2 regions of the Pseudobacillus sp. 179-B 2D1 NHS genome follow, and region 2 is predicted to be linked to the other one. Evidence: riboswitches for the same ligand, from Rfam matches in the RefSeq annotation. Region 2 holds a riboswitch; the other holds the start of a gene.

Region 1 (8,259 bases), on a different contig from region 2:
CAAGCAGGATAACAGCCGTCTGCTCGTCTGATCCTTCTTTGTATTCACCCGTTTCCAACACGCGGTTTTTACAAATATCCACCGCTTCATAGTGAATGCCAATTGGTTTGCCGTAAGTAAATTGGACGGCAGGGTATTTCTCCTTCGCTTCGTCGATCTCGTGAGGAATATGGATTTTAGAATGGCCCGCTGGCAGCAGCATGAGCGGGACAAGCGCAACAGATGTTGCTCCTTTTGCAATACATGTATCGATCCCTTTAGCAATGTTCGGCCGTTCAAACTCTAAAAAACAAGTTTCATAGATTACATTCTTTGCGAGCTCCGGGACAAGCTGATCGATAAATTGTCTGATTTGTTCATTTCCTTCTGGGTCCCGGCTTCCATGGCCGACAAATAAAATTGCCTTCATACTTTTCCGCTCCTTTAATCCCCACATGGTGCAGGTTCAAGATTTATTTTTGGTTCCATGTCGCGATAGTCAAAGTTTTGAATTCTTTTTACACGTTTAAAATATTTAAAGAATCGCTCATTTGGATGGCCTTTTTCTTTGTATTCAGCAATAATCTCCTCCAGCAGCGGAACGAGCGCCTCTGGTTCGACTCCTTCAGCAACAGGCTGGCCAGCATGAGCCGTACGTCCAACTGTCTTTGCCCCTAGAAACAAATCAAATTTGCCTTTGCGAAATACAATGCCGATATCCTCTTTCACCGCTCCATAGCAGGCCATTCCGCAGCCATTCAATCCAATTTTTAGTTCTTTCGGCATTTCTAAGCCGTCAAATTTCTCATGAAGCAGTTCAGCGTACGGAATTGCATCTTTCTTTTCTCCGTCACAGAAGTCACAGGCTTTCACCGTTGCAACATCCCCAATAGGTGAAAGCAAAAATCCGGCATCTTTTAAGGAAGCTGTTACTTGATGAGGATCTTCTGTCGGCACCCGTAAAATTACTTGGTGATGAGGCGTATATTCGATAGCCCCTTTTTCTCCGGCTGCTTTTGAAAGAACGAGCATTTGCTCAGCCGAGAACACCTTATTCGCTACTCCCGGGCTGACAGCTACTTCAAAAATGGATTCTACTTTTCTCTTGAACAGCGGCTGACTTGTCTCTTGTTTGTCTTTTCCATCTAAAAGGCGGAGCGCTTTCATTCCAAGCTTGTACAGGTCTGTTTTCTCCTCTTGCCCTCCATGAAGAGCCCACGGCTCATTTTTCGGCTTCAACCGTTCGTGCGGCTTTAGCGGCTGCTTTTCTGATGTTAATGTATATTTGCGCTGATAGCCCCTCGGTGTAATCATTTTGTTGTCGTAAAGGAATGTGGTTGAATTGCCAATGATTACGGTCGTCAGCATGCCGATATCATGATCCAGCATATTCTTCAAGTCTGTAATCACCACTTGTTCTCTTTCCCGGTAAGCGCTCTTGACGAGGCCGACTGGCGTATCCGGTGAACGGTGCTTTAATAAAATGCGCTGCGCTTCCGCAATTTGTCTCGTTCTTCTTCCGCTCTTTGGATTGTATAAAGCGATGACAAAATCAGCTGTCCCTGCTGCTTCTATCCGCTTGGCAATCAAATCCCACGGCGTTAGATGGTCACTTAAGCTGATTGTGCAAGCATCGTGCATAACCGGCGCCCCAAGAAGAGAAGCACAGGAATTGATCGCCGAAATTCCCGGTACAATCTCTACTCCCACGCCGTCCGCTTCTTTCCAACCCTGTTCAACGAGTACTTCATAGACAAGACCTGCCATGCCATAGACACCGGCATCTCCGCTTGAAATGACCGCCACCGTTTTTCCTTCTTCCGCTAATTTAACAGCGGCCTGTGCACGGCTCACTTCCTCTGACATCCCGGTGCTGATGATTTCTTTTCCCTCAATAAAGTCCGCGATCAAATCGACGTATGTTTTATAACCGATAATACAGTCGCTTTCCTTTAGCGCTTCCTTGGCCCGTTCTGTAATGTGCTCTGCGCTACCCGGTCCAAATCCGACAACCAATAATTTTCCCTTCACTCTATTCGCCCTCCTCTGCTTACTTGGCTGTTTGCTTTTCTTTATCTTTGGCCACACCGGTTACACGGTCATTTTGAAGAATCATGCCTTTTTCGTAATAAGTGTACGTGACAGCTTCTTCAACCGGCCGGCCTTCTTGGAGATGGGAAGCCACAATTTTCTCTGCGAGCTGTTCATCCACCTCGTGGTACCATGTGCCTTCCGGGTAAACGATGACGACACAAGCATCTTTACAGCGGCCGTTACATCTTGTTCTTGTCGTATGCACCCGAACATCAAGCTCCCGTTTTTTTATTTCTTCCCTGATTGTCTGCGTGACCTCTTCTCCGCCTTTTCGCATACAGCTCGAACCATTGCAAATGAATACATGATGGTTCATTTCTGTTAAATCCCATGTCGCCACATTCCCCACTCCTTTTTGGAAAATAAAAAAGTCCTTAACTTCAGAAGAAGTTAAGGACTAAGAGCTACGTATATAAGCTACTCAAGGAACGAGTAATCATGCCGAATGCGCCGACACCGTTCCATACAGTCATCCTGTTCTTCCCTCCGAAGAATGATGGTTCGAAGAAGAAAGCAGGTCTCCTGGCTTACGGGTCCACTTACTCTTGTCCCTTCCCGGCATTACGCCAGTGGCTGTTGACAATTTCATCACCGTTTACAGTAGCGGGGGCTGCATCGGACTTTCACCGATTTCCCTATTATCCCAGAAATGACTCTCCCGGGCACTCTCTTCTTATTATTCAATTTTTATGTATGTCATCCTGATTTTTCTAAATTTCAAACTCTTTTATTAGATTAGCAGGTTCTTCATTCATTTGACAAGGGAAATTTTACACAACGTTTCTTTTGTTGAACTATGAAGAAGAAGATGAAGCAGGTACAGAAACGGAAATGAAAGGCTTCCAGCCTGTTTTCTGCTTAATGATCTGCTTGACGGCAGACATTTTTTCTAAAAAAGAAGGATCATATCTATGACACAGCAAGCCTATCACGGTCCCGCTGTGACCTACAATGACTCCCAATTCAAATCTTTTAGCCAGCTCAGCGAACAACGAGAAAAAAGGCTTAGGCAGCAGCTCCTCATTTAACTTCGCGCTTTTCGTGACGGCAGACAAAATGGCAGGTACACTGCCGGACAAGAGACTGTCATGCATTTCATCAAATAATTGAGCCATTTGCAGCTTTGCAGCAGCAGAATATTCACCTTTCATCCTATAGTACTGTTGTGTATTCAATCGTCCCCCACTGTCATAACCGATAAGAAACAACTCAGGGAAATTTGGATAAGAATAGAGCAGTTCGCCTGTTTTCTGGTTCACGGCATTGATGCCCTGATACATAACTCCATCTGTCGGTTCAACAGCAGCAGCGATTTCTGCAATAGCTGAGTCCGTAAAGTCTATCCCCACACTCATAGCGACAGCGCGCACGGCAGCAGTTATATCCGCAGAGCTGCTTGCCATCCCTTTGCTGACAGGAATTTGTGACGAAAAGTATAATGTTCCTCCTACACTCATCCCAGCTCTCTTCAATGCAAGCTCTGCAGCGTAGATCGCTTTTCTCTTATAAGGATGGTCACTGCGTACACCAGGAGAGTGAGTGGGAACAAACCATACTTTGCTTGTTAAGGGAACAGGCAGCGTAAATAGGAACGGCTGACCATTCTTTTCTCCCTGGGCAAGCTCGCCAAATGTACCGGTGGATCTTCCAACTCCTTTTTTCACTATATAACCACCTCATTCACGTGCTTGTTCAAATAAGTAAATAGCGTCCTCCAAAAAACAGATCACCTCTTTTTTAATAGGATATAAATTTAGAAGCCCTGATTTATCTGCTGATTTCCGTACACGCCAAAACTTTTCTTCCAGCTCCCGATTTCCGGCAAACATTTCATCTGTCAGTAAGAGAACGTCAGAAGCAATCAACTTTCCCTCTTCTGATTCTGGGCCAATATTTTTAGCTACACAAAGGTCAATCCTTTTCAATAAGTTCATCCACTTATTGATCAGCTTATCATCCTGTTCCAGTTTCGGAAGCTGCTCCTGCAGGATGGTTTGCTCTTCCTCATCAAAGAACTTATTCCAATTTCCTTTCTCTTTTTCATCGCTTCTTTCTTTTCTGACTAAAGGAATTAAGTGCTCCCACTGTAAATCCCCTTCCACCTTTAAGATATTCAACAGCGTATTCGTATGAAGCACCGCTTGTTCAAGCTCCGCTATGTTTTGCCTCAATGACTGCTTATGTATGCTCAACAACTGCTCAATCGTTAATTGGGATAACACTTTCTTTATAACTTTAAGCGGCAGTTGGAGACTTTTTAAAATTGTCACCTTCTCTATTTTCAGAACATCTGCATCATTGTAAAACCTTTTTCCATGTTCATCTTTAAATGAAGGAGTCACTAAATCGATTTGATCATAATATCGCAGCGTCCGGACAGAAAGATTTAATTTTTTTGACACTTCCCCTGTAGAATAATAGCTCACTTCACTCACCCCTAAAAAAGTGCTTCCACGTGACGCAGCGTCACCTTTTACACTTACTATATCACAATGTAACGGGAAGAATAAGAATGAATGAGAAACCTTTATTTTTTAAATATTCACCATGGAAGCGGAAGGAAACTCTCCAGCTTCTTTTACTCGTGTTCGTGATCGTGCCCTTCTTTATTGAATATCTATTAAACGATTACTTGGAAAGCACATTTCAAAATGATTTATACGCCGGAACCCTCACTGGTTTTATCATGTCTATTGTCTTTACATTGGCCGTTTATTGCCTTGCTTTAAGACCACAGCGACTTACCTGGAAGGAAGTCGGCTTATCCAGTTTCCCAAAAACTTATTGGGGGGCGATCGGCGGCTGGGCAATGGTATTAATTATCGCCAGCATTTTTTTAATTATAGCAGGAGATTTATTTGAGCTTGGCTATGGAAATAAAAAAACTGACAGCCTGCAATCTCATCTTAATTTTATTAATTTTACGATTGGTTTTATCTCAGCAGCTGTCATTTCGCCTGTGTATGAAGAAATTCTTTACCGCGGCTTTCTTTACCGCTGGTTAAGAAGCAAATATGGACTGGTTATTGGAATGATAGGCAGTTCTTTTATCTTCATGCTCGTCCATATTCCAACATACAATGTTCTGCCGATTACTTTCATATCCGGCCTCGTCTTTTCCTGGACCTATGAAAAGACTAAATCAATTATCCCCGGAATGATCATTCATGCGATTTTTAATGCCCTAGCTGTCATTCTTACAGTCATTTAGTGACTAGCAGGAGACCATATGCCTCAATGCTCCTATTGCCTTTTGTTTAATAAAAATTCATTTGAATTTTTCACAAATTGAAATTTGTTCAAAAATAAACAAAAAAACGCCGTTGACACAATGAGTCGCCTTTATTTAAAATAAGGTTAACATTTATTGCTTGTTTAATTTTATTTGGAGGGATTCTTATGTCTGCTCAGCACGAAAGATTAAGAATGATGCTAACAGCCGCCCTTTTCGCTGCTATCATCGGTATTTTTGCTCAAATTACCATTCCTTTGCCACTCGTTCCTATTACAGGACAAACGCTGGCGGTCGGTTTGGCAGCCACCATTCTCGGTTCCAGATACGGAGCACTGGCAGCTCTTTTATACATGCTGATCGGGGCAGCCGGCCTTCCTGTGTTCTCAGGTATGTCCGGAGGAATGGGCATTATCTTCGGTCCAACGGGCGGATATATTATCAGCTTTGTTTTATCGGCCTTCTTTATCGGCTGGTATATTGAAAAAACTAAACCGACTGTGCTGCAAGCTTTTCTAGCCAACATTATCGGCATGGTGATTAACCTCGCTTTCGGTACGGTCTGGTTAAAGATTTTCGCTGAACTTGGCTGGGTGGAAGCCTTTGCTAGTGGATTTATCCCATTTATTATTGGGGGAATCATTAAAGCCTTTCTTGCTGCCTGGATCGGTATTCAGGCACGTAAACGCTTAGCTTCAGCCCGCCTGCTGCCGCAATCGGCTTATAACCATACGGCTTAATTGCCAAAAAGAGCTGTCTGACAAGTTGGTCACTGATGACTAACTGTAAGACAGCTCTTTTTATATAGATTCAATTTTAAATTGAAACGCTTCTTCACCAACAAGATTCCCCTGAAGATAGCTCCGTTCGGTGAAAGTAACATGGTTCGTCTGGTCAATTGTGACAACCGTTGATGAGCGGGTCCCATAGTCTTCACTTCTAATAAAAAGAGGCGAAAGCTTTCTTTCCCAATCGAGAGAGACGCCTGTACGAGGCAGTTCTTCATCCGGAGCCAATTCTTCATCCTGCAAAAAGGAAAACAAACAATCAACAGATAAAGCTGGCGATTGATGCAAACACTCTTCTAGATAAGCTTTTCCTTTTCTTGATTTCGGCCAGGGCGTGTTCAGCGTGGCGTTGCTTAAGCTGTGAACGCCGGGAGCAACAGCTTCTTTCAAATCTTTTCTGTTGTTATAATGCCAAAGCTCATCCGCTGTTCCAGCCAGTAAGTTAAAGCCGGGATAACTATCTTTTTGCTCCCGCAGCTCATCCATAAATACTTCCGGCGGCTCTGTGCCTGTTAAGAAAGCTTGAACGATTTCCCCACGCGACCGTTTTCCTTCGGTTTTTTCAGAAGGATCACGAAAATTCGTTAGCGCCGCAAACCGGCCTGTTTTTGTGATTCCGAGCCATGTTCCCATCTTCTCAAGATCACGCCCAGCTAGAACACTGGGCGTTTCCTCCCAATAATGAGCTTTTTGAGTCGGACGATTGAAAAACTCATCCCGGTTGGCAGCAATAACTAATTTATAGGGGGCATACGCCTGAAAACAAAAGTTAATTAAACACATACATTTGCACCTTTCTGGCAATTATGACGGCTTCACTTCGATCGGCTGCGAAGCAAGCCGGATATCATTTTTCTGGAATAGAGAAGCAATCGCATGACGAAGCCTGCTTTCTATTTTTTGCTTAATGACGATGCTTTGGACAGGGACTTCTATCTTGAACACCATCGCTTCATTGCGAAAATCAATAAAACGGACAGACTGTGGCCCCTGCGGCTTGATTTCCTTTTCAGCAATGACTTTATCAGCAGCGGCATATAACAATTCTTCAACCTTTTCCGTATCCTGCCCGAATTTTACTTCCACTACTACTTGAGCTACCACTTCAGCTCCGGAACGATTCGGTACAATCTGTTCAATAAAATACTGGTTCGGCACAATTAAAGAGCCTTCGGTTGCTGTTTTGACAACAGTGGAACGGAGCCGGATTTTTTCTACCCGGCCAAATTTGCCATTCACTTCGACTACTTCTCCGACTTCAATCGGTCGCTCAAACAAAATAATAATGCCCGAGATAAAATTACCAGCTACATTTCTCATGCCAAAGCCAATTCCGATACCGAGCACGCTAAATAAGGCGGCCGCTGCTGTTAAATCAAGCCCTACGGTCGCAAAGCTGATGGCCAGTGCAATAATCATAACCGTATAGTAGATCATCCGATTAAAAGTATAAGCAACCCCACTATCTAATCCATAATAATGATAGACTCTGCTCATCACAAAACGATTAAACAGCTTCACAAGCCTTTGGGAGAGCGATACAGTAAGGATTGCCACAAGAATTAAAAAGACAGTTACCTGTGCCTCTCCTGACGTATATAGAGGATAAAACAGCCACTTTTCCCTAGAAAAATAATAGAGAAACAGTAACAGAACGCCATAAAAAGTGAGCCAGTTTAACGTCGTATTAAGAAGAGGGATCAACTCCTCTTTCCAGGAGCCAGGCTCATATTTTTTTCTTCTGATGAGTTTCATAACCAGCCATTTAACGAGCAAGATAATGGCCGTAAATAAGCAAAAATCCAGCAGCCTGCCCGCAAAATGATCCATTGAAAAAAAACGAATGACTTTCTCCATATTATCACCACTACTTTATTCTCTCCTTCTTTTCATTGCCTAAATCCCGTAGAAGTAAACAAAAGAGAAACGTACTAACGAAGGATTATTATTTCGGATATAGCGGCTTGCTGCTTTGTAATAAAGCCTGATAAAGAAACTATATGGAGATCGATTATGTAACTCTATATTATTCTTACATTTTGCTATTAAATGGATTGAAGATGAGCAATTTTCGAACACCACTAATTGTTAAACAATGAGAACTTTTCATTAATACACACTTTTTCTAATTTTCTTCCCCATTTATGGAACGGTTTATAAGCATAC
Region 2 (8,259 bases):
TATTTTGAAAACTTTTCCGGATAAAGGCCTTCTGCTAATGTCTTCAGTGCTAATGGTGCACGTATGCCTTCCGCACCAGCCGACAAAGGCATAGTTATAATTCGGTTATTTTCAATAGCCTCTACATCAGCCAATTCTTTTTTTGAGAGCAGAAATTTTTTCTTTTGCTCTGCCGTTTGATCCCCGTAATCCATAATGACAATAACATCTGGATTGCGCTCGATTACCGCTTCCCAGCTCACACTCGTCCACCCCTTATTCACATCCTGGAAAATGTTTTTTGCCCCCGCCTTTTCAATCAATTTTGTTAAATAGGTATTGGCAGCAGTAAGCGGTTTGTCTTCTCCGCTGTCATAGACAAATACTTTTAATGGCAGACTAACAGTCCCAATTTGCTGAACTGTTTCGTCTATTTCTTTTTTCATTGAACTAACAAGATTTTCCGCTCGCTTTTCGATGTGAAAAATCTTTCCGATATTTTTAATGTCGGTATATACATCTTCCAATGTCGGGGATGTTTTGCTAGAAGACTGCTGAACATAAACAGGAATACCTGCGGCCTCCAGCTCTTCCGGGGTGCCGAGAGTCTTTTCTGTGAAGGCACTTTTCCACCCGGCATAAGCAAAATCAGGTTCAGCAGCAAAAAACACTTCTTTGGACGGGTACTGTGCCGCCAATACTGGCACTTTTCTATACGCCTCCTCCAATTCGGGAAGAATGCGATCATCCAGATAAGCTGTGCCTACCATAGAGTCTTCAAGCCCAAGCGCAAGCATGATTTCAGTTGCATGCTGATTCAATGCTACCGCTCTCTTTGGTGCAGCTGCCGTTCCCCATTCATCTGTTATCTTCTCCGCCGTTTTGCTGGCCGAACTCGAACTCTCATGATTGAAGCTCGCAAAGACCCATAGTGCAGCTATGCAAATAACTCCAGTTAAAATCCATATATTTTTTTTAATCATTTTGTTTCCCCCTTTTCACACATGAGCCAAAAATGTAATATGCGGTTTGTTTGTCCGCGGATGTATCTGGATCTCTCCATCTACTCCAAACACTTCTTTCAGCATGTCCTTGCTTAAAACCGCTGAGGGTGTTCCAGAACAAATCATGCGTCCCCCGTTCATAACGTATATATAGTCGCAATAGAACGCGGCCAGATTTAAATCATGCAGAGCAGCCAAAACAGTAATCGGCAGCTTTTTGACAAGGTCGAGCAGTTGCAGCTGATGTCTGATGTCTAAATGGTTGGTTGGCTCATCAAGAATAACCATGCCCGCCTTCTGAGCAAGTGCTCTCGCAATAAACACCCGCTGTTTTTCTCCCCCAGATAACTGCTGAAAGCTACTTTGGCCATACTCGACCATGTCTACATAAGCTAAAGATTCGTGAATAATCTGTCGGTCCTCTTCTGTTTCATGTTGAAAAAATTTTTTATAAGGGTGACGGCCCATTGCTACGATTTCTTCAACGGTAAAATCAAATGGCACAGCAGCCTCTTGACTTACGACAGCCAGTTGTTTTGCTGCTTGCTTTGCCGGCATTTCATGCAGCCCTTTGTCATTAAGCCATACCTTTCCGCTATCTGGTGTTAAAATCCGAGAAGCGTTCTTCAATAAAGTGGATTTCCCACTTCCATTAGGACCAATAACGCCAATGAACTGTTTATCAGCCGCTTGTAGTGAAATATCGTCAATGATAAACTTGCCGTTTGCTGAATAACTAACATTCTCAACGAGTAGTTTCATCGGCCGCCTCCCCCAAACGAATAGGAGCTGTGCCGCAAGAGCCAAATAAAAAATGGCCCTCCACAAAAAGCGGTAACTACACCAATCGGCAGCTCCTCTGGCGCAAGCAGCAAGCGGGCTGCTGTATCTGACCAAATCACAACGAGCATGCCAAGCAGTGCACTAACTGGAATCACACGCTTATGGTCGGAACCGAGCAATAGCCGGGCTAGATGAGGCACCATTAATCCTACAAAGCCAATAGAACCACTCACTGCCACTACTGCACCGGTAATTAAAGAAGCAACAACAATAAGGATCTTTCGAAAAACATCTGTATTTACTCCAAGTGTTCCTGCCGCTTCTTCCCCCATTAACAAAGCATTCAACGATGAAGAGGCAGATAATAAAAAGAGGACACTGCCAGCAATTATTAGCGTCGGAATCGCTAAGTGTTCCCACTTGGCTCCAGCAAGGCTACCCATCATCCAAAACATGACTTCTCGAATCCCCGATTCTTTCGGTGCTAATGTCACAATAAAATTGGTTACAGCGGACAGCGTCATCGAAACAGCTACACCGGCCAGCAATAGGCGTGTCGTGAGAATCTTTCCGCCTTCCTGGGCGATTATGTACACGGCTCCCATTGCTATCATGGCACCGGTAAAAGCGCCAGTAGTTAAGGCATATTGTCCAAAGACAGGCAGAGCGCCAAATAAAATAACGAGCGTTGCTACTACTGAAGCACCTGAAGATACGCCTAAGATATAAGGATCGGCAAGTGAATTTCGTACCAATGCCTGAATGACAACTCCTGCTACTGCAAGACCCGCTCCTGTTACAGTTCCGAGCAATACACGCGGCACCCGAATGTTCCAAATTATGTGTTCCTGAGCCTTATTCCAGTCTGCCTCTATGTAATTGCCCACCCAAGGTGCATGTGAAAGGATGATCTTCCATGCTGTAACAGCTGGCATATTAACCGGCCCTAGAGTAATAGACCATGTAATAGAAAATAAAAGGAAGACAGCAAGTCCCATGAGTAAATACAAATAACCCTGCTTGTTCGCGCGGAAAACAGCTGAGAAAACAAAGGATGATCCTCTTTTCTTTCTTATCCATCCTGCAAACGCTAGCTTCAATGTTCCATCTCCTCTCTTTTTTATCAGCACAGAAAGAAAGCCCTGTTCTTATCGCTAAGAACAAGGCTTGGGTGTGTGAAAACAGCACAAAAAAGCAACAGAGACTGCTTTGTCTTCGGCCACCTTTCCTTTCCGCGAAGGCATCATAGGGGATCAAACCTGGGTAGGTCTCCTGGCTTACGGATCTGCGCGCTTTTTTCGTCTTCCCTGATTTCTCAAGTGACATCAATGAAAAAAGAACTTTCCGATTACAGTGGCGGGACCGCTCGGGATTTGCACCCGATTCCCTGTTACCCTTTGCTGTCTGTTGCAAAGGCACCCGGTTCTCTTATATAAAGTTTTTCATTGCTTACCAGTGTAATATAGTTTCCATGAATAGGCAATGCCTTTTCAATGCCCCCTCGCTTTTCTCATGCGTCCCTCTACTTCATCCCAACAAACAATGTTCCACCAATTATCAATATACTCCGCACGCTTATTTTTATATTTCAAGTAGTAAGCATGTTCCCAAACATCAAGTACAAGTAAAGGAACTACATCCCATTGGCTTAAGTTTTGATGTTTTTCAGCTTGCAATATTTCTAATCGCTGAGCTTGCGGCGACCATACGAGAATGGCCCATCCCCCTCCCTCTACTTTCTCGGCGGCTTTGGAGAAGTGTCTCTTAAACCCATCGAAGCTGCCAAACGACCGGGAAATCTCTCGGTTTAATTCACTTGAAGGCTTTCCCCCTCCGTTTGGGCACATGATTCTCCAAAAGATCGAATGTAAATAATGCCCGGCACCATTGAAAGCAAGCTCTCTCTCCCAATGCTTGACGAGCTCAAAGTCATTATTTTTTCGTGCCTTTTGCAGCTCCAGCTCTGCTTTATTCAAACCTTCTACATAGCTTTGATGATGCCGGTCATGATGAAGCCTCATTGTTTCTTCATCAATATAAGGCTCTAAAGCATTGTACGCATAGGGGAGAGGGGGAAGTTTGTGGTGGCCAATAGGAACCTGTTCAGCTCTTTCTCGCTCTTCCTCCTTCTCTTTTTCGTTTTCTTCAGCAAACAGCCCTTCATGAAGCTGGCGCCACTCCTGATCTAATCCCAAAATCTCACTTTGGATTAAATGAATCTCTTCTTCTTTCATATTCGATAAACGATTATCCATCTTCTCTACCTGGTTTTTCCACTTTTCCACCTGATTAAGGTCAATTAATTCATGCTGCAAAGCACATAAAGCCTCACACCATTTTTTAGCTTCCTTTAAATAACTGCGGTATATCTCCATCTGCCCTCCTCCTTTCAGCTCGTAATTTCAACATATGCATTGTTTTTATATGCGTTCTTCTTCCATACTCTTCCCTCTGCCTAACAAAGCAAATGAAGAGGACCGTTATCAAAAAAGAAAGAGGGGCTATGCAATCCCTTGGCAAAACAAAAAGCTGCCCACCAGTTGGTGTTCACTTAACTGGTGGATAGCTTTCTTATTAGCTTGATATCTTCATTTCATTCTTAAATGGTTGCTTAAATCTAAGCCAGGCGAAAATAACACCGATAATTAAGATCAAACCGAGGTAGCCAACAATTGGATACAAGGTGCCTACTAATTTAACGAATCCGACGAAGCTTGCCAGAAAAGCGGCCAATGTAGAAATAACTACTGTCGGAGTAAAAGACTTACGATGGGCCGGTACGATTCGCGCAGCAAAAGCATATATCATTCCGACAGACGTATTATAAATCATCGCTAACAATACAAATGACATAAAATAACCTGTGATTGGCGAAATACCATTGGCAATGTGAACAATCGGCATAGCGGCCTGCTGACTGGCTCCGAAATCTAAAAGCATTGTCAAATTAATTAATAAGATCAATAAGCCAAGGCCAATGCCTCCAAAAATACCTCCAAGCCCAGCCGTTCTCTCATTCTTTTCAGCTCCTCCCATCAATGTCAAAATAGCTGCTCCAGCCGCAATGTTGTACGATACATATAAGATGGCTCCTATCAGCCAATGAGAGGCTGCCGTATTTTCTGTTTGGCTGATTTGAAAAATATCCGAAACATTCCCTTCATAACGGAAAACAGAGTAAATAAAAACGATAAAAATCATGATAAATAGGAAGGGAGTCATCAAACTAATCGCCGAAATAACTTTTTGAAAATTGAAACATAGAGTGACAGCAGTTAATACCGTCATTATAAGACTTCCATACAAAGGAGCGATACCAAATTGCTGTTCGAAAATCGATCCGCTGCCGGCAATCATTACTGCCGCAACGCCAAATAAGAAAAAGGTGATAAGGGCATCAACAAACATCCCTATCCATTTCCCGCAAATTAAATAAATAACATTTTTATGAGAATCGGTTTTAAGACGAGAGCCGATTTGCAGCAATTGCATGCCTAAAAAAGCAAATAGAAGAGTAGCCATACATGTTCCTGCTATGCTAATCCATCCAAAGCTCGTAAAAAATTGCAATATTTCCTGTCCGGAAGCAAATCCTGCCCCTACAATGACTCCGATGTATGCGCCTGCAATTTGAAAAGCTTTTTTCATTCTTCTCCCTCTTTCGTTTGAATATTCTGAATTCATTAGGTGTGGACAAGAAAACCTGTTGATGCCAGGTTTTCTTAAATGTCATACTCGCCAAATTACAGTGAATAGGCTTTTTCTTTCAATGTAAATTGCTTCACCGCTTCGAGATCAATATCATAGCCGATTCCTGGCTTGTTCGGAACTTGAATAACCCCATCGTGCACTGTTACTTCTGGTGTGACAATATCCTTCTCCCAATAACGGGAAGAAGCAGCCGTATCACCCGGGAGTGTAAAATTACTTAAGGTAGTTAATGCCACATTATGCGCTCGTCCTACACCCGCTTCAATCATTCCTCCGCACCAAACAGGAATATTGTTCTCCTTGCATAAATCATGAATCCGTTTAGATTCCGTCAATCCACCGACACGGCCAATTTTAATATTGATAATTTTACAGCTGCCGAGCTGCAAAGCTTTTCTGGCATCTTCATAGGAATGAATGCTTTCATCCAGACAAATCGGTGTTTTTAATTCTTTTTGAATAACCGCATGGTCAATGATATCATCCGATGCAAGCGGCTGTTCAATCATTGTTAAATTGAATTCGTCTAGCTTCTTCAATTCTGGCAGGTCCTCGAGACGATAAGCTGAATTGGCATCAGCCATAAGTTGGATATCTGGGAAAGAGCGACGGATCTCTCTGATGACATCAACATCCCAGCCCGGCTTAATTTTCACTTTGATTCGTTTATAGCCCTCTTCAACATGCTCTTTAATAATAGCTAAAAGATCATTCACCGTATCTTGAATACCGATGCTAATCCCCACATCAATCGTTGTATTGTCTCCTCCTAGAGCCTCATAAAGCGGGATTCCTTCCCGTTTAGCGTGCAAATCCCACACCGCTCCTTCAATGGCCGATTTCGCCATGTTATTTTTTCTGATCGGCTCAAATATCTCTGAAATTTCATCGGGATGAGAAATTTCTTTGCCTTTTAATAAAGGAATCAAGAAATCTTCTATCATATGCCAGTTTGTTTTTAGCGTTTCTTCATTATAAGAAGGAGAGACAAAAGCAACAGATTCTCCCCAGCCGGATACTCCCTCTTCATCTTTTACCTCTACGAGAATAAATTCTTTGTTTTCGATGGTTCCGAAGCTAGTAGTAAAAGGAAATTTCATTTCCATCTGTAAATGACGTAAAATAATTTCTGTTAATTTCATTTTTCCTCTTCCTTTCCTGCAAATTGAATATTCTTTATGAATAGATAATAGTTCACCAGTTCTTGCGGACGTTGAATGAGTTTTACAGCTGTATATCCGTTAGCGAATAGTTGTAGAAAAACTTTCCGTGTATTCATTCTCCAATCCAAAGCTAAATCAAATGATTGGCTTTTAATCTCTTGAAATTTTCGAGGAATCGGGACGAGCAATGCCTCTTCTCTTTCTAAATAATCAGGATGATGGAGGGACATTTTCGGCCATCCTTCTGTTGTTCTTTCATATTCTGCGAAAACTTTTGCCTTTTCTTCTGTAAAAGTAAAGGAGGTGTTCACGTAATCACTTTGAATCCACCAATCCACCTTCAATCGATCCGTTGGAAGACCGGCATTTAATCCATCCTCCATTTTACCGTAACAATTCACTTCATATGTGGAACAAACAGCTTTAAGCTTCGTTAAATTTAAATAAGCGTTTACGCTTTCGAGCGGATCGAACGTCCATGTTACCTGCTCATATCCAAGACGAGAAGCCTCTTGTTTTTGGGCGTTTTTCAACGCTTCACCAATTCCTTGCTTTTGATAATCAGGATGGATGCCAAGCATATGCGAACATAAGTAAGAAGAGCCATTTGAAAAACCAGCAAAGCTGTAACTAAAGCCAATTAATCGTTCTTCTTGAAAAGCACCTACTAACAAACCGCCATTTTTATGGGCGGTGAGCGTTTGATGGATCGGAATCGGCTCCATATTCCACGTGTCTCTTTCCAGCTGCTGCATTTTTTCAAAGTCTGTTCGATCATTAAATAACCGAATATGGTAATCTTGCACGTTTCTTCACCCTTTCATCCGTTCAAACGTTTGTATAATTGTTTCAGCCAATATCTCAATTCCTGGATAAAGAGCGTCTATCTGAAAAGTCATTTCAGGATGATGCAGACCCGGGCTTAAATCACAGCCTAATCCGAGCATCGCTGCCTTTACTTCCGGCCGCTTCACTGTGTAAAAATGAAAATCCTCTCCTCCAGTTGTCACGATAGGCGGGACGACATTTTTTTCCCCCAGCACTCTGCTGATCGCATTCTCCATTATATTAGAGGCTTCTTCTGAAACGATAGCCGCTGCCGTTTCGGCTTTTGTTTCTAAATGAATAGACGCTCCGTGAACAACTTCTATTCCTTTGCATGCCTGAACAATTTTCTCTGTCAGTGCTGCCATCACTTCGTTAGTCTGTGCGCGAACATCAATTGAAAAGGTCGCTTTTCCTGGAATAATATTACTCGATTCACCGCCACTTTGAAATTTCGTCATTTTCACTGAATAAGGAATAGACGGATCCATATGGATTTGCTGCATGGCTTGAATGAGCGAGGAACCGATCTCAATGGCATTCTTTCCGAGATGTGGCCTGGCACCATGAGCATCTTCTCCAATAATTTCCCCAGCAATAAACTTGGCTGCTCCATGCCGAATTCCCGGAGAAGCCTGTCCAAAGGATAACTCTTGAATGGGCCGCAGATGAACACCGTAAAGAAAATCCAAGCCATCAATAAGTCCCTTCTCTATCATTTTTAAGGCTCCGGTTCCTTTTTCCTCAGCTGGTTGAAAGATAACGACTAATCGTCCAGGAAAGTAATAATTTAT

What was found. Region 2 has a riboswitch for cobalamin ahead of ACH0BF_RS02835 (FecCD family ABC transporter permease). Riboswitches for the same ligand answer to the same signal wherever they lie in the genome.
Region 1: another riboswitch for cobalamin. It lies ahead of ACH0BF_RS00495 ((2Fe-2S) ferredoxin domain-containing protein); the one in region 2 lies ahead of ACH0BF_RS02835 (FecCD family ABC transporter permease).

Annotation. Positions count from the first base shown of each region.
Region 1 covers NZ_JBIQDP010000001.1:69,454-77,712, reverse strand. The annotation lists gene ACH0BF_RS00505 (sirohydrochlorin chelatase) at 1-409, opposite strand, end outside; gene cobJ (precorrin-3B C(17)-methyltransferase) at 424-2,010, opposite strand; gene ACH0BF_RS00495 ((2Fe-2S) ferredoxin domain-containing protein) at 2,030-2,413, opposite strand; cobalamin riboswitch at 2,569-2,758, opposite strand; gene ACH0BF_RS00490 (GHMP family kinase ATP-binding protein) at 2,868-3,737, opposite strand; gene ACH0BF_RS00485 (MerR family transcriptional regulator) at 3,750-4,499, opposite strand; gene ACH0BF_RS00480 (CPBP family intramembrane glutamic endopeptidase) at 4,586-5,284, shown strand; gene ACH0BF_RS00475 (biotin transporter BioY) at 5,473-6,045, shown strand; gene ACH0BF_RS00470 (NRDE family protein) at 6,106-6,876, opposite strand; gene ACH0BF_RS00465 (mechanosensitive ion channel family protein) at 6,898-7,950, opposite strand.
Region 2 covers NZ_JBIQDP010000002.1:97,105-105,363, forward strand. The annotation lists gene ACH0BF_RS02825 (ABC transporter substrate-binding protein) at 1-962, opposite strand, end outside; gene ACH0BF_RS02830 (ABC transporter ATP-binding protein) at 978-1,745, opposite strand; gene ACH0BF_RS02835 (FecCD family ABC transporter permease) at 1,742-2,764, opposite strand; cobalamin riboswitch at 3,012-3,204, opposite strand; gene ACH0BF_RS02840 (superoxide dismutase) at 3,257-4,141, opposite strand; gene ACH0BF_RS02845 (YkvI family membrane protein) at 4,341-5,414, opposite strand; gene menC (o-succinylbenzoate synthase) at 5,510-6,619, opposite strand; gene ACH0BF_RS02855 (GNAT family N-acetyltransferase) at 6,616-7,446, opposite strand; gene ACH0BF_RS02860 (M20 peptidase aminoacylase family protein) at 7,453-8,259, opposite strand, start outside.